DNA from 2 places in the Halobacillus ihumii genome. Region 1 is predicted to be linked to the other one. Evidence: a T-box and tRNA genes for the amino acid it is inferred to sense, from the RefSeq annotation. Region 1 holds a T-box; the other holds one or more tRNA genes.
The links. A T-box is a leader RNA that pairs with one kind of tRNA and senses whether it is charged. The one in region 1 lies ahead of G6R08_RS02235 (valine--tRNA ligase), so its partner is inferred to be a tRNA-Val.
Positions count from the first base shown of each region.

Region 1 (11,721 bases):
TAGGGGTGTTTTTCAAAACAGTTACCGTATATGATACCCTATTAGTAAAGGAAAATGATTTACTTGCTGCTCAGCTTGAGAAGCTGGATGCGGTGACTTTCACAAGTCCGTCTACTGTAGAAGCATTTATGCGGCTGACAAAGGATCAGAAGGAACTTGCTTTGAAAATTCCCAGCTTTTGCATTGGTCCGACCACCGGGAATGCTGCAAAATCTTCTGGCTTTAAGACGGTGTATGTTCCAGAAGCATATACAATTAAATCTATGGTCGATAATATGACAGACCATTTTGACAAGAAAGGATAGTTCCTAATGAATCAATTACAGTTTAAGCGTCATCGCAGGCTAAGAAGGACAGAATCAATGCGCTCCCTCGTTAGAGAAACATATCTTCATAAAGAAGATTTAATTTATCCAATCTTTGTGGTAGAAGGGGCTGGTATTAAGAATGCTGTTGCTTCTATGCCCGGAGTACATCAAGTCTCGCTTGATTATTTGGGAGAAGAAATGACGGAACTGGAGCAACTCGGTGTGCGATCCGTAATCGTCTTTGGAGTGCCGAATGAGAAGGATGCGGTTGGCACCCAGGCTTATCACAATGATGGGATTGTGCAACAAGCGATTCGTTATATTAAAAAAGAACATACTTCGCTAACTGTAATTGCGGACACTTGTTTGTGTCAGTATACGGACCATGGTCACTGTGGTGTTATAAGAAATGGTGACATCGCCAATGATGAATCACTCGAATTGATTACGAGGACCGCTGTAAGCCAGGCGGAGGCGGGTGCAGATGTGATTGCACCATCAAATATGATGGATGGCTTTGTTGCTGCTATTCGCAAGGGGTTAGATGAAGCCGGATACAGCCAGATTCCTGTCATGTCTTATGCTGTTAAATATGCGTCAGCGTTCTACGGACCATTCCGTGATGCAGCTCATAGCTCTCCGCAATTTGGCGACCGCCGCTCCTATCAGATGGATCCGGCGAATCGCTTAGAAGCCTTGCGTGAAGCCGAATCTGATATTGGGGAAGGTGCTGACTTTTTAATTGTGAAGCCAGCTTTGTCTTACCTGGATATTATGAGAGAATTGAAGGACCGATACCATTTACCATTGGTGGCTTACAACGTGAGCGGGGAGTATTCTATGATAAAAGCTGCAGCTCAAAATGGCTGGGTTAACGAACAAGAAATCGTACTTGAGAAACTGACTTCCATGAAGAGAGCAGGAGCCGATCTAATTGTGACTTATTTTGCAAAGGATGTCGCTCGCTATTTAGACCAGTAATTTTGTTGAAAGGAAAGGGTGTTGAGGATGAACTTTGATCGATCTGCAGATGCGTATAAAGAGGCAGTTGATTTAATGCCGGGAGGAGTAAACTCTCCCGTCCGTGCCTTTAAATCAGTAAATATGAATCCAATTTTTATGGAGCAAGGTAAAGGGTCAAAAATCTATGCCATCGACGGGCATGAGTATATTGACTATGTATTAAGCTGGGGTCCATTGATACTTGGTCATGCGGATGACCGGGTTGTAGAGTCGCTTAAGAAAATGACAGAGCTTGGGACAAGTTTTGGTACACCAACTTTAATAGAAAATAAGCTAGCACAGCTTGTGATCGATCGTGTACCTTCGATCGAAATGCTCCGCATGGTGAACTCAGGTACAGAGGCTACGATGAGTGCACTGAGAGTGGCAAGAGGCTATACCGGTCGTAACAAAATACTTAAGTTTGAAGGAAATTACCATGGCCATGGTGATTCCTTATTGATCAAGGCGGGTTCAGGTGTGGCTACACTAGGGCTGCCGGATTCACCTGGTGTACCGGAATCGATTGCTAAAAATACGATTACTGTCCCTTATAACGATCTGGAAAGTGTGCGTTATGTATTTGAACAGTACGGTGATGACTTGGCAGCTGTCATTGTTGAGCCCGTCTCAGGGAATATGGGCGTTGTTCCCCCTACTGAAGAGTTTCTTGCAGGATTGCGATCAGTTACACAAGAGCATGGAACCGTACTCATTTTTGACGAAGTCATGACAGGCTTTCGTGTAGGTTACAGTAGTGCCCAGGGACATTTTGGTGTAACTCCTGATATGACTTGTCTAGGCAAGGTGATCGGCGGGGGACTTCCTGTAGGTGCATATGGCGGGAAGCGTGAAATCATGGAAAGTGTAGCACCTGTCGGAGAGATTTATCAGGCTGGGACTCTATCGGGAAATCCATTAGCCATGACGGCTGGTTACGAGACCTTGAAGGCAATGGACGAGAATGCATACGAGCAAATCAGTAAAAAAGTGGATCGTCTAATTGAAGGGTTCACTGCCGCAGCAACAGAACATCAGGTTCCTTTAACTGTGAATCGCGCGGGCTCTATGGTTGGATTCTTTTTTACGAATCAACCAGTCACGAATTTTGAAAGTGCTAATGCATCAGATTTAGAAATGTTCTCTACCTACTATCGTGGCATGATCGAAGAAGGAATCTTTCTGCCACCATCTCAGTTCGAAGGGATTTTCTTATCGGCTGCTCATACAGAGGAAGATATTGAATATACAATTAAAGCGGCTGAGAAAGTTTTCGCTTCATTATAGAGGTGCTCAGAAGGGACATCATCGTAAAAGATGGTGTTCTTTTTTTGTGCGCGGAATGGGCTGTCATCTCGCTAAATGATGTATATAAGACAGAGTTTTGCATAAGGTGTATTAAACAACTATGTTGATTTTAAATAGGGAGGGGACGATAGAGTGGGTAATCAAGAAGAACAGGTTTTTTCATTTTATTTAAATGAATCCTTACAGTTTAAGGGAGGACAGGGCGTTCGTGAACTGCTCGGCATATCTTTAGAACCGGAAATCACACTCGAGGATTTAGGGGAAGAAGTTCGGTTAAAAGGGACCGTCATTTTGGCAGGTGAATACATGCCAGGGCAAGAAGAAGATAAGTATGCAGACACGGCACCAATTCAATCAGGCAGGATAGTAGATTTAGTAGAAAGAGGGGAGGAAGGGGTTTACGAATTTTCCCATTCCTTTCCGGTTGAAGTGACCATTCCGGCAGATAGGGTAGACGATGCTGACCATGTTCATATTAACATTGAAAGTTTTGACTATGAGATTCCTGCTGAACACCATCTTAGACTAGAAGCACAGCTTAACATAAATGGGTTGAGACAAGAGCAAGACTCGCCAGCTCCTGAGCAAGAAGTATTTGATGAATCATTAACGGTTGGGCCTGTGGATTTTAACCATGAGGAACCTGAGAGGCCTGACACCCCGATTTTTGATCTTCAGGAACATCGAAAATTACAGGAGCTTGAGCAACCGGAGGATATTAACGAGCAGGAGGAAGAAGAGGGAAGATGGTCTTATAAAAAGTCACAAAGTTTATCAGATTATTTTAAAGAAAGTAAAATCGAGCATATTCAGGAGATTTCCTCTGAAAGCACTAGTGAATGGGAAGGGACCACAAATCATGTAAATGCAAGTGAAACCCCTCCCCATTCCACTCTCGCTTCATATCAAGAAGGGGAAGAAAATGAAAACGGAGAAGAAGCTTCCCCCTCAGCTGGTGTAAACGGGATTAAACAAATTTTCAAGCATCTCTTTCCTAACCGAGAAGATTCCTACACGAAAATGAAAATGTATATCGCGCAAGATAACGAAACTGTTGAAATGATTGCGGAAAGATATGAAGTTCCTGTTAAACAAATCGAGAAAATTAATAACCTCGAGGAAGATGTAAGCCCAGGACAAATCGTTTATATTCCGCATTAAATCCATTTTAAATGAAATGCTATATATAAACCGATGAAAATACCGGTCAAGAAAACATCAAGTGTAGTTGGCCAAAATATCGTTCGAAACAGCTGATAAATCATAATCGGCAGAATGGCTCTCTCGATAATAAACAGCCAATGTCTGCACCATGGTGGGAGTCGGTAGCGATAAAATCGACTCATGAGAGTTCCTCCTTAGTCAAAATTATACGTTCGCAAGCGTTAATTACATCAAAATTTTGCTGAGATCAAACAAAGAATAAAGCCTAAAATAATAAAAAAAGTTGACTTTATCAGTGAATTCTATATACAATATGAAAAAGAATACCTATATGTGAAATGCCGTGATAGGGAAGAGTACATGAATAAGCGCTACAGAGAGGGAAATATTTGCTGGAAGTTTCCTAGTCCGTTTATTGATGGAAGGTCGCCCTGGATGCAGTTTCTTTGAATGTTAAGTAGAAGAAGCCGGTTCGAAGCCGTTAACAACTTATGAAGTGTGCAGGGAATTCCCTGTGAATAAAGGTGGTACCACGGATAGTAATCTCTTTCGTCCTTTTTGAGGATGAAGGGGATTTTTTTATTTTACGAAAAGATTAAAGGAGGAACAGATTCATGGAGCATAATGATGTAACCATGCCAACAAAGTATGATCCGGCTGCAGTCGAAAAGGATCGTTACCAATATTGGGTAGACGGCAAATTTTTTGAAGCGACAGGTGATAAAAATAAAGAACCTTATACCATTGTTATTCCGCCGCCGAATGTCACCGGTAAACTGCACTTAGGTCATGCCTGGGATACGACATTACAAGATATTTTGACACGTGTTAAACGCATGCAAGGATATGACGTACTTTGGCTTCCTGGGATGGATCATGCCGGAATTGCCACTCAGGCAAAGGTGGAAGCGAAACTTAAAGAACAGGGTACTACCCGATATGATCTTGGCCGTGAAAACTTTCTAGAGAAGTCATGGGAATGGAAGAAAGAGTACGCCCAGTTTATTCGAACCCAATGGGAAAAATTAGGGCTTGGGCTCGATTACTCACGTGAGCGCTTTACGCTTGATGATGGCTTATCAGAAGCTGTTAAGGAAGTGTTTGTAAAACTTTATGAAAAAGATTTGATTTACCGTGGAGAATATATAATCAATTGGGACCCAGCGACAAAAACAGCTCTCTCAGATATTGAGGTAGAATACAAGGATGTCCAGGGTGCTTTTTATCACATGCGCTATCCTCTAAAAGACGAAGAAGGTTCGATAGAGATTGCTACAACTCGTCCGGAAACAATGCTTGGAGATACCGCAATTGCTGTTCACCCTGAGGATGATCGATACAAACACCTCATCGGTAAGAAAGCAATTTTGCCAATCATCGGGCGCGAATTGGAAATCGTGGCGGATGACTATGTGGAAATGGAATTTGGATCGGGAGCTGTTAAAATCACACCAGCACATGATCCTAATGATTTTGAAATTGGTAACCGTCATAACTTGAAACGTATCCTCGTTATGAATGAAGATGGGACGATGAATGATCAGGCTGCGCAATATCAGGGTATGGATCGATTTGAATGTCGTAAACAAATTGTTAAGGACTTACAAGTGGAAGGTGTTCTTTTTGAAATAGAAGATCATCTGCACTCTGTTGGTCACTCTGAGCGTAGCGGAGCGGTAGTGGAACCGTATTTATCTACACAATGGTTTGTTAATATGGAGCCGCTTGCAAAAGAAGCCATAAACTTACAAAGCAGTAACGATAAGGTTCATTTCGTACCGGACCGTTTTGAGAAAACATACCTGCGCTGGATGGAGAACATCCGTGATTGGTGTATATCCCGTCAACTGTGGTGGGGACATAGAATTCCTGCCTGGTACCATAAAGAAACCGGCGAAATTTATGTAGGAAAGCAAGCTCCCGCAGACGATGAGAACTGGGAACAGGATGAAGATGTACTTGATACTTGGTTTTCATCCGCTTTATGGCCGTTTTCCACGATGGGATGGCCTGAGAAGGATAGTGAAGATTTTCAGCGATTCTTCCCGACCAATGCGCTAGTCACGGGATACGATATTATTTTCTTCTGGGTAAGCCGGATGATTTTTCAGTCGATTGAATTTACAGATCGTCGTCCATTTGAAGATGTGCTCATTCATGGACTCGTTCGTGATGCAGAAGGCCGCAAGATGAGTAAGTCGCTCGGTAACGGAGTGGACCCGATGGATGTCATTGAGAAATACGGTGCTGATTCATTGCGTTACTTCCTTTCTACCGGCTCAGCTCCAGGTCAGGACCTGCGCTTCCAGTGGGAGAAAGTTGAGTCCACGTGGAATTTTGCTAATAAAATTTGGAATGCTTCTCGGTTTGCTTTAATGAATATGGGTGATTTAACCTACGAGGACATTGATTTATCTGGTGAAAAATCGGTGGCTGATGATTGGATTCTCACCCGTTTAAATGAAACGATTGATCAGGTTACACGCAATATCGACAAATATGAATTTGGAGAAGCAGGCCGTCACTTATACAACTTCATATGGGATGAGTTTTGTGACTGGTATATCGAAATGGCCAAACTTCCACTTTACGGAGAAGATGAGGCTCGCATTCTTACAACACGTTCGATCTTAGCATACACCTTAGATCAAATTATGCGTATGCTCCATCCGTTTATGCCGTTTATTACGGAAGAAATCTGGCAGCACTTACCTCACAAAGGAGAATCGATCACGCAGGCTGCTTGGCCACAGGTGAAAAAGGAACATCACAACGAAATAGCCGTTGCGGAAATGGAACGTTTAGTAGCGATTATCCGTTCTGTCCGTAATATACGAGCAGAAGTTGATACGCCAATGTCTAAAGAAATCCAATTGTTGATTCAAGCCAAGGATGAAGCAGTAGCGGCTGAACTTGAGAAAAATCGCAATTATTTAGAGCGATTCTGTAATCCAAGTGAACTCGATATTGGTACTGCTCTCAAGGTACCTGAAAAAGCAATGTCTGCTGTGATAACAGGCGCAGAGCTTTATCTCCCCCTTGCTGGTCTGATTAATATCGATGACGAAATTAAACGTCTAGAAAAAGAATGGCAGAAGTGGGATAAAGAAGTAGATCGCGTTCAGAAGAAATTATCGAATGCTGGGTTTGTTAATAAAGCTCCTGAGCATGTTGTCGAAGAAGAACGTAAGAAAGAACAGGATTATTTGGATAAACGCGGTAAAGTAGAAGCTCGAATTAATGAACTTAAAGCATAAAGCTAGGGGAGGGTGTTCAAGCGAATGCTCTCCTCTTTTTTGAAAGAAGGTCGTTTTGATGAATTACTATGAAGCCATACAATGGATTCACTCACGTGAAAAATTTAAAGTCAAGCCAGGTTTAAACCGAATGAAATGGATGATGGAGAAGTTGGACCATCCAGAAAAAAAGATAACTACTATTCATATTGCCGGAACGAATGGTAAAGGCTCTACATTAACATTTTTACGGAACCTGTTACAAAACCAAGGGTATGCTGTCGGGAGTTTTACGTCCCCTTATATCACGCGTTTTAGTGAAAGGATTAGCATCAATGGAGTGCCGATTGAGGATGAGGAACTTGCTAAACTTGTACTCGATATTCAACCACTTGCAGAACAATTAGCGGATACAGTTTGGGGAGAGCCCACAGAGTTTGAAGTGATCACAGCGATGGCTATCCTATACTTCTCACGTAAGCCTTTGGATTTTGTCCTGTTTGAAGCAGGCCTTGGAGGAAGGTTAGATTCAACGAATATCATTCAGCCTGTTTTATCCATTATTACGAACATAGGGTTAGATCATATGGGGATCCTGGGCGACAGCTATGAACGGATAGCTTATGAAAAAGCCGGGATTATAAAAGAAAAAACTCCTGTTATTACAGGAGCAGAAAGAGACGATGTGCTGCATGTTATCAATCATAAGGCAGCCGAACAGCACGCTCCTATATTTACGATTGGTGAGGGCTTTACGAGCATTCACTTAGAAAGTGTGCAAAATGGGGAGTGTTTTTCATTTTCTACAACTGATTACGAAGCACCTGTTCTCTGTTCTCCCTTAAAAGGGGAACATCAAGTTAAAAATGCATCCTTAGCTCTTTATGCTATGGAATTGCTTAAGGCTGCAGGTTATACAATAGATCGCCGCCATTATGGAACGGGCATTGAATCGACCTTTTGGCCAGCACGTTTTGAGAAAGTTTCTGAGCAGCCTCAAATTATTCTAGATGGAGCTCACAATCAGGAAGGGACAAGAGCATTAATAAAGACCATGATTAAACACTATAATGATAAGAGGATTATCATCATGTATGCTGCTTTAAATGATAAGCCAGTTGAGGAAATGTTAACACAGCTAAAGGGAATAGCTGATGAGTTATGGCTGACACAATTTGATTTCCCTAAAGCAATGAAAGCGGAAGAAATCTCTCAACTTATCACACATAATCGCCTGTACGTTCGTATGAATTATAAGCAAGCCCTTGAGGAAATTAAGCAAACAATGAATGAATCAGACGTCCTGCTTATTACAGGGTCTTTGTACTTTATTTCCGAAATAAGGAAAAATTTTGAATGATAACTCCTTGTATGGTACTATATTAATCTGAAACGCCCAATGTAGGATAACTATCGTTTTTTTGAAAAATATATTGCAGAAATGTCCACTAAATTTGCAGAGGTTCAGATCAAAGAACCGGCTTCATTGATCTTACTTGATATTGATCATTTTAAATCCATCAATGATACATATGGGCATGAAAGCGGCAATGAGATTCTTTGTCAGCTTGGAGAGCGGTTAATAAATGCAGTTAGTTCTCAAGGTATTGTAGCCCATTATGGTGGAGAAGAGTTTGTTATATTGCTGCCTCAATGCTCCACAGAGAGGGTGCTTCGTCTTGGCGAGAAGATTCGTGAGGCTATCAGGGGAGAATCTTTTCTTTCCCACGCTCATATGTTAAGCGAACCAACTCCAAAGAAATTACATATTACCGCGAGTATAGGAGTAGCGACATATCCGGATCACTGTGAGGAACTTATTGAAATAACGAGGTTGGCAGACAGGGCAATGTATGTTGGAGCAAAACAGAGCGGCCGTAATCGTGTGACTGGCTATGAAAATATGAGACAAACGGTTGAATAACGTTATTCAACCGTTTGTACTTCATGAGAATCATCGTTTTTCGGAAAACATCGTCATAAAAAAAGTTTCCTTATAAAAATTAAATAGAAAAAGGTGTAAGCATAATGACCATTGTTTTTAGCTTTTACTTTTTAGTACTTGGCCTATTGTTTGGTTCTTTTTTCAATGTTGTCGGTTTGCGTGTTCCAAAAAGAGAATTTCTTAAACGAAAGCGCTCATATTGTCCAAAGTGTCTTCACTCATTATCCTGGTTTGATCTTATCCCCCTCATTTCTTACCTCTTCCTCGGCGCCCGCTGCCGTTACTGTAAACAGAGAATCCCTCTTCTTTATCCGCTAATGGAATGTACCAGTGGCATCTCATTTATGTTTAGTTATATTCTGTTAGGTTTTCAACCCAGGTTAGTTTTAGCTCTATTACTGCTCTCATTGCTTCATATCATTATTGTGAGTGACTTGAATTATATGATTATCCCAGATAACGTCCTTGGTTTCTTTTTTGTTTTGATCATGGTCTATCGAATATCCGTACCATCAGGATCTTGGTGGGGTTCTCTATTGGGTGCTTCAGTTGGTCTGATTGGGACTGCTATGATTATTATGTTAAGTCGCGGAGGGATGGGAGGCGGAGACATGAAATTGCTTGGCTTAGTTGGATTCGCTTTAGGCACAAAGCTGTTACTCGTCGCTTTCTTCTCAGCTATTGTAATGGGCGCAATAGTTTGCTCCGTTCTTCTTCGTTCTGGTTTGATATCCAGACATCAACCTTTTCCTTTCGGCCCTTTTATCGCTGCCGGCACTCTTATTTCATTTTTTTCCGGTGCAAAAATGATGGAATGGTATATAAATAGGTTCTTTCTCTAACAGGGAAACTTGTCGAAAGACACATGACAAAATTCAGCTAGTTTTTTATAATCCCTGTGATAGGGTTGGTAGAAACCCTAGCAGGAGTGATATAGAATGAGCCGAAATAATAAAATCTCTATTTCGTTACGAAAAAAAGAAGATCCGATTAAACAGGAAATCGTTCAAGCTAAAAAAGAACAGGCAGCTTCCACCAATGCTAAAGACTCCTATGATTATTGGGGAGAACCGACGCAAATGCATGTACATGAAATGCCGCATAAAGGAAAGAAATCCAGCGGCCCGCCGTTTATGAAAAATATAGGACTATCTATCGTTACAGCATTGGTGATTAGTTTAGCGCTTGGTTTTTTATTATTGCGGATGTTTGTATCTGTTACAGATGAAACAAGTCCAACTAGCGGAGCAGCCAATGCAGACACTAACGCTGTGCAACCCGCACCTGCAGACACTGTCCCTGTTGATTTTCCTGAATTAGATAAACTAATCGTCCAAGCTGGTGTTTTTTCAACTGAAGGTAAAGCCAATGAGTGGCAAGCAAATTTAACGGAACAATCTTTGCCGTCTGTTATATGGAAACGCGATTCTCAATTTTATTTACTTGCAGGGAGTGGAGCGAATCAAGCAGAAGTTGAACTGATTGCAGCCGAACTTTCAGCTGATGACATCCCAACATACACGAAAACATGGTCCGTTTCAGCGGGAAGTGTGGAAGTTTCTGAGGCGCAGTCTTCTGTGGTGAATACGATCGTACAACATCTGGAAGGAAAGTCTTTTGCTGATGTGCCTGTGGAGGAAAGGGAGCAGCTCCTGACGGCTTGGCAAGAAACAGAACATGCAGATGGAGATTTCACTAATGCTTTAAAAGTGTGGGCAAATGAGGGAGAAAATGGGGTTGTCTGGCTTAGGTTTGCACAGGCTCTTGAGCAAATGAAAAAATAGTAATAATCAGAACAGTAATTCCTTTAGCTGTTTAAAAAATCAACCTTCACCTATGAAATTGACTATTTCTCCTTAGATATGAGCTGTCATAAATTGAAAGCAGACTATCTTATGCAGACTTGTTTTTGTGTAAACTATGAGTACCTCAAAAGAAAGGAAGTGCCTCTTTGCCTGACCTTATATTAGGCTCGGCTTCACCTCGAAGGAAAGACCTTCTGTTACAAGCTGGTTTTTCTTTTGAAGTTCGCTCAAGTTCAGTAAATGAAGTGATTTCAGAAGATTTGAAGCCAGAAGATGTTGTACAGAACCTTGCAGAACAGAAGAATGAAGCCATTTCACGTTCGCCAAACGAAGTGGTGGTGACGGCCGACACAATTGTTTATATGGGTGGTCAATTGATAGGCAAACCTAAGAACGAAGATGAGGCCTATTCTATGTTGAAGCAATTGAGTGGGAATTGTCATAAAGTCTATACAGGTGTCTCGATTAGGGACAGTCGTCTCTGGGTTTCCTTCGCAGCGAGTACAAACGTAAATTTTTGGACATTGTCGCATGATCAGATTGAATGGTATTTAAGCAAGCAGGAATCGTTGGACAAAGCCGGAGGATATGGTATTCAAGGTTCAGGAGCACTTCTAGTAGAAAAAATTGAAGGAGACTATTTTAATATTGTCGGGTTACCAATTTCCAGATTAACGAGGGAGCTGGCCGCCTTTAAGATCACGCCTGGCTGAGCACCTTTCTTTTGAGGAATGGATAAGAAGGGATGTGAAGTGTCAATGGCTGAAACAAGTATCATGATTAAGGATATACCCAGAGAGGATCGGCCGAGAGAAAGATTAATAGAACTTGGAGCAGGTCAGTTATCGAACCAAGAACTGCTGGCTATTTTACTCGGAAGTGGTACGAAACAAGAATCCGTCACCTCACTTGCTCAGAGGCTGTTGATTCATTTCGAAGGAGTTATACTGTTA
Region 1 is NZ_CACVAO010000001.1:408,202-419,922, reverse strand. Features, by position in the region: gene G6R08_RS02260 (uroporphyrinogen-III synthase) at 1-305, shown strand, start outside; gene hemB (porphobilinogen synthase) at 312-1,289, shown strand; gene hemL (glutamate-1-semialdehyde 2,1-aminomutase) at 1,317-2,597, shown strand; gene spoVID (stage VI sporulation protein D) at 2,751-3,779, shown strand; gene G6R08_RS02240 (hypothetical protein) at 3,776-3,964, opposite strand; T-box leader at 4,117-4,342, shown strand; gene G6R08_RS02235 (valine--tRNA ligase) at 4,397-7,039, shown strand; gene G6R08_RS02230 (bifunctional folylpolyglutamate synthase/dihydrofolate synthase) at 7,098-8,378, shown strand; partial or broken gene G6R08_RS02225 (GGDEF domain-containing protein) at 8,439-8,942, shown strand; gene G6R08_RS02220 (prepilin peptidase) at 9,047-9,805, shown strand; gene G6R08_RS02215 (hypothetical protein) at 9,902-10,747, shown strand; gene G6R08_RS02210 (Maf family protein) at 10,915-11,481, shown strand; gene radC (RadC family protein) at 11,527-11,721, shown strand, end outside.

Region 2 (11,721 bases), 3.1 Mb from region 1:
TTTTGCAGATTGTATGATCTGGTCGATTTGATCGATGATTTGTTTGTGATCCTGAGACGGAACCGTTCGAATGTCGATATTCACGAAACATTGGTCGGGAACAACGTTCGTGTTGGACCCTCCGTTGAAGACGTTAATGCTAAAAGTAGATCCACCCAGCAAGTCGTCTTCCTCGTATGTTAATTCAAATTCTTCACCTAACATCCTATGGATAATTTCATTCATATGGGCCACAGCATTTGTTCCCATATCCGGCATCGAACCATGAGCCGTTTTCCCGTGTGTGATAATTTGCGGCCATAATGCCCCTTTGTGAGCAATCTTGATGTGATTTTGCGTTGGTTCCGCGACGATAAGGGCATCTAACGGCTCGGCATATCCCTTTTCTGTCAGTTGACGTGCACCAACAGCCCCCGCCTCTTCACCAACCGTTGCTAAAAGGGTTATCTCGCCTTTTTTCGGCAGACCTTCTTCTTTAAGCGAAACCATGGCTAACACACAGGCAGCGAGACCACTTTTCATATCACACGTCCCACGTCCATAAATTTTCCCATCTACTTCTTCCGCTCCAAAAGGATCATGTTCCCATTCGATTTCCCCAGTAGGGACAACATCCATGTGTCCCGTGAGTCCAAGGACGGGCCCATCTTCTTCCCCTTTTAAACGAGCGATTAAATTAGCCCGATTGTCATCGTATTCAACGAGTTCGGTCTCTATGTCGTATTCATCAAAAAGCTTTTGTAATTTCTCAGCAACCTCCGTTTCATTACCTGGAGGATTGACACTTTTAATTTGAATGATGTCTTTTAAAAATGATTTGGCTTGTTCTTGATCCATATTATCACCTCAGAATTCAGTCTACCCTTTATTTTTCTACGTTAACCGACCAAAAATTCTCATAAAATGTACTTCTAACATGCATGAGTTGGAAAAATGAACGAATCGTTATAAAATATCATTAAACTTAAAAAGGGAAGAAATACAATGACGTGGGAAGTACTTAATATCATAGGCACCCTTGCTTTTGCCATCAGTGGTGCCTTAATTGCAATAAAAGAGGATTATGACATATTAGGTGTCCAAGTGTTAGGATTCACGACGGCATTTGGAGGCAGTACGATTCGTAATTTGTTAATTGGCATACCGATTGAAAACATTTGGACAGAAGGTGATTTATTCATCGCCGTCTTCTTGACGAATATCGTTGTATTTATACTACCGAATCCGTGGCTGCAATATTGGGATAAATGGGGTATTCTTTTTGATGCGATGGGGTTGGCGTCATTTGCAATACAAGGAGCTCTCAGCGCTGTTCAAATCGGCGCACCATTAAGTGCGGTCCTCGTTGCGGCAACCTTGACGGGCTCAGGCGGTGGTATGATCCGGGATGTTTTTGCAGGGAGAAAACCGATGATTTTTCGTGCAGAGATTTATGCCCTCTGGGCGACACTTGGCGGATTAATGATTGGTCTCGGAATTATCCAGGGACCTTGGACAACAGGTATTCTTTTTGTTGCGATTGTAACATTGAGGATGTTATCCGTGCATTTCAAATGGCGATTACCTCGGCATTCCATGTCATGATGCTCTAAAGCTTTAAGAAAAGAAATATGTATTTGGATATTATAAAAGTAATGAATCAGTAGGAATGATACGGTTTATTTTCAATAATCAAAAGGAGGATTCTGGTAATGGAGGTTGATCAGTATTTACAACGGATGGGGCTTGATAATGCGAAAGGAATAACTTTGGATTCGCTCCAAGAGCTTCAGTTACAACATATGCTCCATGTTCCCTTTGAGAATTTGGACGTAATCCACCATGTTCCGATCCCGTTAGATGTTGAAACTTATTACCGAAAAATAGTCTTAAACCGCCGTGGTGGTTTTTGTTATGAATTAAATGGTCTGTTTAACTGGCTATTACAAAGCCTTGGTTTCAATAGCCGTTTTGTATCTGCTACAGTTAAGCGTCCCGACGGCTCTTGGACCATGGAAGGGAGCCATGCTTGCCTTATTGTCGAGATGGACCAGCCGTATTTAGTGGATGTCGGTTTCGGTGATTCCGTTAGGATGCCACTTCCTTTAACTGGTGAAACACGGGAAGATGTTAGTGGAGTGTACTGTATGGTAAAAATAAAAGAGGAAATTTATGATTTAAAAAGACAGGATAACCAAGATGAATGGGAAACATTATTTCGCCTCGACATGAAACCAAGAAAACTATCAGAGTTTGAAAAAGCCTGCCACTTTAATCAGACTTCGCCAGAGTCCCACTTTACCCAAAAGGAAATCGTATCATTGGCCACCTTGGATGGACGGATTACACTTTCAGGAAATTCTTTAATCGTCACTCGTCATGAGGAAAAACAAAAGACGAACGTCAGCAATAGTGAAAAACCGTCTGTCCTGGAACAATATTTCGATATCCATATTAATCACTACGATAAATAATTCAGCAAACAGAATGGGAGGATCTTACGATGGCTATCAATTACCAAAACAGATTAGAAACACTGCAAAAATCTCTTGAAAATCAAGATATTGATGTGGCTATGATTACATCACCTGCAAATGTATTCTATTATACTGGCTTCAACTCAGATCCACACGAACGATTTATGGGATTAATTGTTGATAACCGCAACCAGGAATACACCTTATTTGTTCCCGCATTGGATGAAGAAATAGCTGCTGATGAATCTATTGTTAAACAGGTCGTTCCGATTTCAGATGAAGAAAATCCATTTAAGAAACTAAAAGATACACTCGGGGAGAATATCACATCCTTCGGTCTTGAGATGAAGAGTGTAAGCATGTATCAGCATAATCAATTAGTAACTCATTTTCCTGAAGCATCTTATGTAGACATCCAACCATCCATTAACGCACAACGATTAAGAAAATCTGAAAGTGAAATGGGTTACGTACAACAGGCTGTCGATATCATTGAAAAAGTTCTTGCCGAAGGAATTAAAAAGGTAAAAATAGGGATGACTGAACTAGAATTAACTGCCGAATTAGAATATCTCATGAAGAAATACGGCGCAGAAGGCCCTTCCTTTTCAACCACTGTATTATCTGGGGAAAAATCGGCTCTCCCTCATGGCAGCCCGAGTGATCGCCCTTTTCAAAAAGGTGACTTCCTATTAATTGATATGGGGGTTATAAGAGATGGATACTGTTCAGATATAACCAGAACGTTTATGATTGGCGAGGCGGCGGACAAGCAAAAAGAAATCTATGATATTGTCCTGAAGTCCAATCAGGCTGGCGTGAAGTCAGTAGAAGCTGGCGTCCCTGTCAAAACATTTGATATCGAAGCGAGAAACGTCATTAATGCCCACGGCTATGGCAAATACTTTAATAACCGTGTTGGACATGGTCTAGGTATCGAGGTTCATGAAGAACCATCGATCCATGAAATGAATGAGGATCCAGCTGAACAAGGTATGGTATTTACGATCGAACCTGGCATTTATATCCCTGGTTTTGGCGGAGTACGCATTGAAGATGAAGTTTATATAAACGAAAGCGGAAAGGTTGAGGTATTAACTTCCTTCCCAAGGGAGTTACAAATTTTAGGGGGTTAAAACGTCATAGGTATTACTACTGTCAGAGATAACCAAACCCGCATTCTTATCTAAGATGCGGGTTCATCATACCTTTTATATGAAAAGCAGTTCACGCTTTGTTTCCTTCTTTTACACTCCTATTATACATTGCAATTTAGCAGAATGCGGGGTTACCGCTTTACAAACTAGATTCTAGTATTTCTTAAGAGATTCAATCATTAGCTCCCAAAAGCCTTCCACATCAAGTCCTAATCCAAACCTGGCATTAATCTTTCTACCAGTGACCCCATGTACATCAACTAGAGTTGTCCCTGAGGTTAGTTCCCCTTTCGTTTCCACCGTAATATTTACATCTTTTGTCTTAAATAATTCTGGAGCAATACAATAGGCCACAGTTAAAACATCATGTACGGGTCCGCCATCAAAATCGAACATCTCTTTATAGGTTGAAGCAAAAAATTCTAGTAATTCACCTACTATTTTAGCAACATCGTCGGCTACAATAGCCCCAGTTTTTTCTGATAGATTACTAGAAATTTCACCAAAGCGTAACATGGCTATAAATTCATTTGACCTTTCACGATGGCAGTAACCCGATATACGTATAGCAGCATGGGCGAGGGAAAAACCCAAACAAAAGAAATGACGCAGCCTCCCCTTTGATAGGAAACTGCGCCATTCCGGCACTTTGATGGATGATTCCGATTGGGCTCGAACCAACGACCTCCACCCTGTCAAGGTGGCGCTCTCCCAGCTGAGCTACGGAATCATATTATGTAACATCTTGTTGTCAGGACAACTATTAATATACAATGCTATGACATCATTGTCAACATATTTCGATGTTTTTTTAGTTTGAAAATTTTCTAACGGGGCAAATCGGTTCCCTTCTCCTTTTTTTCACAATTATATGATAAAATAAAAGGGAGACGTTACACGATTTACGATACGGGAATTTCCATGCGCGAACTCGATCGGATGTTAGGAGGTGGTCAAATGGGGAGAGACGGGAAGATGACTGAATACAGCATCGACAGCCAGTATCTCAATGAAGAAATGAAACTAAAAGTGTACACGCCTGAAAATTTCTCACCCCTGTATAAATACCATTTTTGTATTATGCAGGATGGAAACGACTACTTTCAGATGGGCCGCGCTGCGACGCTGAGTGATCAGCTTCATGCAGATAGACAGATTGAAAACACAATTTTCATTGGCATTCATTATCATAATAAGCATGATCGTCGGGACAAGTACCATCCTGATGGAAACAAGCAAGGTGATTATGTTAACTTTTTAGTAAGGGAAGTTGTTCCTTTTCTAGAAGAAGAGCTTCCTGGTTTCTATATGGGAAATGGGCGTACGCTCGTTGGAGATTCACTTGCAGGTACGCTGGCCTTAATGACAGCAACCCGATTTCCAAACGTATTTGGCAATGTAATTATGCAAAGTCCTTATGTAGATCCTCATGTGATGGAAGTTGTAAAATCAGCTAAAGATTTGTCAACCTTGACGATTTACCATACGATTGGGAATAAAGAAACCGCAGTGGAGACGACAGATGGGGCGACTAAAGATTTCCTGACGCCCAATCTCGATCTACAACAATACTTATCTCAGCAGTCTTTATCTTATGTGTTTCATGAGCTCGTTGGGGACCATACCTGGAAGTCCTGGCAGCAGGATTTCAAACGAGCTTTATTAACGATATTTGGCTAATTGCCGTAAGTAGCGTGTAAAGAAAGAATTAGGAGGGATCAACTGAATGAAATATGGTATAGCAATTTTTCCATCAAAAAAAGTACAGGATGAAGCGAACTCTTATCGTAAACGTTATGACCCGCATTACGCTCTGATTCCACCACATATTACTCTAAAAGAACCGTTTGAAGTAGAGGAAAAGAAGCTGGAAGCAGAAGTTATTCCAGAGTTAGAAAAAATCGCCAAAGATACATCTCAATTCTCAGTAGAAGTAACAAAGGTCAGTTCTTTTTCACCTGTAACAAACACGATTTATTTAAAAGTCAATCCCACTGACCCAATTATTCAACTAAATGAAAAATTACGTAATGGCACCATGCCTGATAATCAGGAGTACGCTTTTGTGCCTCACATTACGATTGCGCAAAAGCTGTCTGACGAAGAGTTTTCCGATGTATATGGAAGTTTGAGTATGGAAAGCTTTGATATCGTAGACAAAGTGGATCGCTTTCAACTGCTTTATCAGTTAGAAAATGGAGCCTGGAGTGTTTACGAAACCTTTCGATTCGGTGATGAGTAATGCAGGTGGATATCCGCACCGTTAGAAATCCTCAAGAATTAACCGACGCCTTTCAGATACGCCGGAATGTATTCATTGATGAACAGGGTGTCTCAGAAGCTGATGAACACGATGCCTTTGATGATTCCGCTAAACATCTCGTCGGCTACCTGGATGGGAAGCCCTTTGCAGCAGCCAGACTTCGATTTATCGAAGATTATGCAAAGCTTGAGAGAATTTGCGTGGAAAAAGCTCTCAGAGGTCATAGGTATGGCCAGCAAATGATTCACCATATGGAAAACGTCATTAAACACGAAGGGTATTCAAAAGCGAAACTCAATGCCCAAACGCATGCGGAAGGCTTTTATGAAAGCCTGGGATACCGGACCATTTCTGAAGAATTTATGGATGCCGGCATCCCTCACGTTACCATGATTAAAGACTTATAAATGAAAAAGATCTGCCTAACCAAAGGCAGATCTTTTTTGTATAGAAGCCGCCTTTTTCGTCTAGAATGATAGCTAGACAATACGCTAGAGGAACAGGTGATGGTATGGCTTATCTACAAATGTTCGCTGAAATTATTTTTGGGTTTGTCGCCCTATTTCTTATAACCAAGATCCTTGGGAAAACTCAAATTACTCAAATTACGCCCTTTGACTTTATCTCTGCTTTAGTATTAGGCGAGCTAGTGGGGAATGCTCTTTATGACGGCGAAGTTGGACTAAGACAAATGGCGTTTATGATTGTACTTTGGGGGATTCTGATCTCCGTAACCGAACTTATAACTCAAAAATTCAAAGGGACTAGGCATCTTCTCGAAGGCAGCCCTTCCCTGGTCATTCATGAAGGTAAAATCATGAAAAAGCAGTTGAAGAAGAATAAATTAGATATTAATCAGCTTCAGCATTTATTGCGATCCAAAGATGTGTTCACGATAAAAGACGTACAATATGCCGTACTTGAAACTGATGGATCGATCTCCGTGTTAAAGAAATCAGAGCATCAGACCCCGACCAAGAAAGATTTGAATATTCCTTTATCGACTGTTTCGTTGTCGAGTATTTTTATAAGCGATGGAGAAGTCATTTGGGATAACTTGAAAGAAGCCGGATTTGATAAACAATGGCTGCAAAATGAATTACGCAACCAAAATATATCGAGTGTGGACCAAATTTTGATGGCTGAATATACACCAGGTGAACAGCTTTTTATTATGCCTTATTAGCAGGGTAAAAAGTCCAGCGAAAATTCTCCACCCTATCCTGTACCCGCTCCTGTTTCTTTAAGGCAACGAGATAGGCTGTGACAGCCGTTCTGAATAACAGCCATTGCGAAAATTGCGGAGCATTCACCTCATAATTTTGGCACATAGCTGAAATAACTTGTTCATGAGTAGTACCTTCTGGATGTGACTGCAGATAAGTTTCAAGCCAGTGCAAGAGTCGCTCATGATACGTTATATTTGCCTGAACGGTCTCTTTGTATTTCTCTTCATAATCTCCGTGGCCCGGCAAAGCCCCTTCACAGGAAAATTCTAAAAGCTTGTGCAGGCTTTTAAGTGTCAAATCCACATCTGTCACGTATGGAATTTTGTGCTTATGCAATTGATCCTCGCTAAAATAGGTGTCGGCCGCATATAAGACACCTTTAATGTGTAGAGCAAGCTGATGATAGCTATGCCCTGGTAATAAATACATCTCCCCCTGTAATGAACCTAAGGGCAGAGAGCCCTCTGTTACGATTTGATCTACATGCATCTCTGGACCTTGTAGAAACTTATTGTGCAATTCCTCTAATGGGTCGTTTCCGCCAAACAAATAAAGCGGTTCAAGCTGAGGGTTTCGCAAAATTGCCTCTTCCAGCACAGGGGCTATTGTATGTACGTGGTAATGCTCTTGCACATAAGCAGCACCGCCATAGTGATCTGCGTGGGCATGCGTAATAAATAAGTGCGTCAAGGGAAGCTCTCTGGCTTTGAGTTCCTTGAGCACTTTTTTTACGGAAGAGCGATCAATTCCGGTATCAATCAGCAGACCAGTCGCTCCCTCATGGACATACCCGATGTTCACGGCCCCGTGATAGTAATAGCAGTGTTCATTGATTTGTTTAAAGGACATAGGAAAAACTCCTTGATCGATGGCATGGGATAGGACTATACCCTCTTACTGAAGTGAAGCCCTTTACCGGTAACATTGGAATAAACTTTTTCTGAAACGTTCTGAGTATGGGGTACAGGATGATAGTGAATCGTCGCTGGAGTGTATAGTGGATGCAAAGGTTCATTCTTTACGTCATTTTTTTCTTGAAGTTCACTTTGCTGCTCGTGTGCGTTCCCCAATTTTTGATCGAGAGTAGCTTTAAACACAGCATCTAAAGCAAAAGGCGATCGCGCCGTCTGAGTGACTCGTTTCTTATAATCCATATACTGATAATGAGTGACTGGAAGAATATATCCCATTGAAGCCTCTCCCCCTTCCTTCTATATAAGTAGATACCCCTTTTGCTTAAAAGTATTCCTGTTCTTACCCGAACTATTCAAAAAAGTTTTCCATCTTCTTCATTTGCTTATTCAGTTCCTTCTCGATTTTGGTCATTCTTTTTGAAAAACGCTTCTCCCAGGCATCAAAATCTCGCTGCCACTCCGTGAAACGCTTTTCCGGTTTCTTCATTAAACCGTCTGATTGATTTACTTCCTTGTCAATTTCCTGCATCAGTTTGATGAGAGACTTTTGTTTCTTTCCAATCAGTGCTCACTCCATTCGTAAATAATGGATTGGAGACCGGCTATTGCTAATATCAGCAGAACAATTTCACCGTAAGGAATCAAATAATAAATAACAATCATAAGGAAAGCTGACCAGACCCCTACACACCAATGACAGTGGAGGAATTCACCGATTATCCCCCTTGGCTCCCTCCATTCCTCTGAATGACCACTTGAATCCGTAGTAGTTACTACTTTTTCAAACGGCTTGCGAGCCCATTCCAGAATAAGATCATCGACGACTAGTCTTGTAAAACGAAAGCTGGCAAAGATTAATACGATAAATGCAAACCATCCCATATCCATGTTGTTTCCTCCTTAATCGTTAGAAAAAGGCCACTACCTTGTAGTGACCTCACCATTACCAATAAATTAGAGCCAGGAAAACCCTCCGCGTGAACTTGATTCATCATCATGACCTTTATCCTTCTCATCATGTTCCCTTCTGCGTCCGCCAAAGAAAGGATCATTATCGCGCCAGTCATGGTGTTTATCATGTTTATCATGTTTGTCGTGTTTATCGTGATGCTGCGGTTCGATAACAACATTGTCTGCTTTAATAACAAGATCCTTAACATGGATCACCTTTTTTTTCTTTTCAGACATTCATTTCATCTCCTTATTAAAAGTCATTGATATTTTATGGTTGAATTCATTATTTGGTATGGTCACCTGCCCAATCATCCCTTTCTCCTCAGCAATTCTTATAAAACAGTCAGATGCCCACACCCACAGGGCATAATTACATAGTCTATTAAGGACAATACGTCAATACGTTTGGAAATCAGAAAGGAGTTAAATAAATGGGCTGTAAAGAAAGAAATTATGATGTAGAAAGTTGTGTTTGCGATATCCTTAGAGATATCAAAGCGGCACAAGATGATGTAGTTGGTAACAACTGCTGTGATTCCGGATGCAGACAGTCTATCGATGACTTGGTTGGCGGTGCCGGCGGAGGAAATGGCCGTGATACCATCCCTGTTATTCTTTACTGCAAAGGAACATGTAAGCCATTTAAAGGGTTTGGAGGAAAGCGCTGCGAGAATGGCAGTGATGACTTTGATATCAAAGAAAGTTTCTTCTTCCGAGTGAAAGATGTAGACGACGATTGCTGCGCTACGTTGGAATTGCTTCTTTCTCCTGATGAAGACGAACATTGTGAATGCAAGCATGATTGCCCGGCAGAACAGGCGACAGGAGACTTAAGTGCTACCGGCATATGTATTACAGTTGATCTAGATTGCTTCTGCCACGTGACTTGCCTGCCAGCTGTTTCAGCACTATTTTAAAGCAGTGTCATATGCGGAAACTTCAACCTATCAAATGAAAAAATGAGCGTAAAGGGATTATGCACTTATAAGGAGACTTCGGTGTACTAAACCGGAGTCATCTTTATTAATCCCCTTAGCTGCTTAAAAGACCCATGTGTGTAATGATTGATCAGTTTTTTAACTTCAAGTAACGGTTAGAAAGGGAGGGGGGTCCAACCTTATATGTTGGATACCCCCTCTATTTCATAACCTGCCATGTTCTTGTATAAAAAAGGTTATACTGAATTAGCCAACACTCATGTTGGACAACTCCACCCCGATAAATCAGAGTAATCTAAAACTGAAGGCATTCCATGCTTAACTTTGTGAACAATTTCGAGCAAGATGAACGGTGACTTCATTCAAAGATTGCGAGCCACTGACTATGAAACGGTGAAGGAGGGACATAAAAGAAACCCGTCTTTTTCGACCGTAACTTTCCGTTCATTAAAACATTTATAAAAGTGACTCCGGCCTTGAAGGGTTTTCAATTATGCAGTCAAATCGCTCGGTCATGCATATATGAAATCGGATTCTCTTCACTCTTCATGTTCTTATTCTTTTTACATAGTCCTTCCTTTTCAGCTATAACAAAGGAAAAGGGAGATGCCAAATTACGAGGTTAGGCATCTCCCTTAAATAGATTTAGTCATCAACTTTGAGGGTACTCTACCTCTTTTTGCATGAATATACCATTACATTACAAGATACCTAGTCGAACCACCAATGCGATTAGTACTTGGATGGCTACTTGAACGTTTACTGCAACATCTGAATCGTCTGTTGCGACTGTTACGTTGCGTGAATTCTCGATATACGTCTGCTGTTTGTTTACTTGGGCAGATTTCAACTGTGCTTCTATATCCTGTGTGATCGTGTTAGCTCTTTCACTGTCTGCAATTGATATGCTGATAATCAGGGCAATAGCTACCTGGATGGCCACCTGAATATTAACAGCTAATTGCGTATCAGTTGTTCTAACATCTACATCGCATGAATCTTTGATCACAATCGATTCAAAAGATTTCTGCACATTTTTCAGTTCTGCTTCAGCATCCTGATCGATACTATTCCCAAAAGGAAATTCCATCGTTGGGTCTAGAGCATTCCACTTTGGACAGTTGTCATCCCTGTTATCTTCAAAATCACATTTGCATTCATATTTACAGTCACATTTGTCGTGCTTGTAATCACAATGATCGTCACACTTATCCTCACACGTAACCGGCCCTAGATCTTCCCAATTCTTCTCATTATTTCTTCTTTCCAACATTAACAATCTCTTTTTGTCATAACTTGACATTCCCATGTTACGTCACCTCCTTCTTGCTATTTAATAATATCCTACGCTGATTACCTTAAAGGGGAAGGGTGATTGTCTCTATATACATACCTATTTTCTTAAAATATTGATGACTTTTTCGAAACATCATTGGAAATTAGCGGCCTTATCCTCCCAGTGACGGCAACGAGGCTTCAGCAACAACGATTTAAACGGAGAGAACCATTCATGATTTTACAGTGACCAATAAAAAAACCGGACAATGGAGGTCATTATCCGGCTTCAGCTAAGCGATCTATTTATCTTTTTCATCCTTATTATCTTCTTCACTAGTTTTTTTAGTTAACGAGTCCGCACTTTTCCTTAAATCTTCAACAATTTTTTTGATTTCTTCTCTTTGCTCAGGATCTATTTTACTAGCGTCCAGCTCTACGCCATGTTTCTTCAATGTCGAGCCTACAATCATATCGATAATTCTTCCAGAAATATTCTGGAAATCCTCATTATTGTTACTCAATCCATCCACCT
Region 2 is NZ_CACVAO010000001.1:3,553,935-3,565,655, reverse strand. Features, by position in the region: gene G6R08_RS17820 (ArgE/DapE family deacylase) at 1-837, opposite strand, end outside; gene G6R08_RS17815 (trimeric intracellular cation channel family protein) at 985-1,584, shown strand; gene G6R08_RS17810 (arylamine N-acetyltransferase family protein) at 1,692-2,453, shown strand; gene G6R08_RS17805 (M24 family metallopeptidase) at 2,483-3,592, shown strand; gene G6R08_RS22175 (nucleoside hydrolase) at 3,767-4,294, opposite strand; tRNA gene G6R08_RS17795 (tRNA-Val) at 4,271-4,343, opposite strand; gene G6R08_RS17790 (alpha/beta hydrolase) at 4,571-5,293, shown strand; gene G6R08_RS17785 (YjcG family protein) at 5,340-5,855, shown strand; gene G6R08_RS17780 (GNAT family N-acetyltransferase) at 5,855-6,283, shown strand; gene G6R08_RS17775 (DUF421 domain-containing protein) at 6,388-7,062, shown strand; gene G6R08_RS17770 (MBL fold metallo-hydrolase) at 7,049-7,954, opposite strand; gene G6R08_RS17765 (hypothetical protein) at 7,990-8,295, opposite strand; gene G6R08_RS22170 (hypothetical protein) at 8,369-8,506, opposite strand; gene G6R08_RS17755 (DUF1360 domain-containing protein) at 8,581-8,907, opposite strand; gene G6R08_RS17750 (hypothetical protein) at 8,974-9,207, opposite strand; gene G6R08_RS17745 (CotY/CotZ family spore coat protein) at 9,405-9,890, shown strand; gene G6R08_RS17740 (spore coat protein) at 10,612-11,001, opposite strand; gene G6R08_RS17735 (hypothetical protein) at 11,489-11,710, opposite strand.
Region 2: it encodes a tRNA-Val, which carries the amino acid that the T-box ahead of G6R08_RS02235 (valine--tRNA ligase) is inferred to sense. The anticodon was not compared.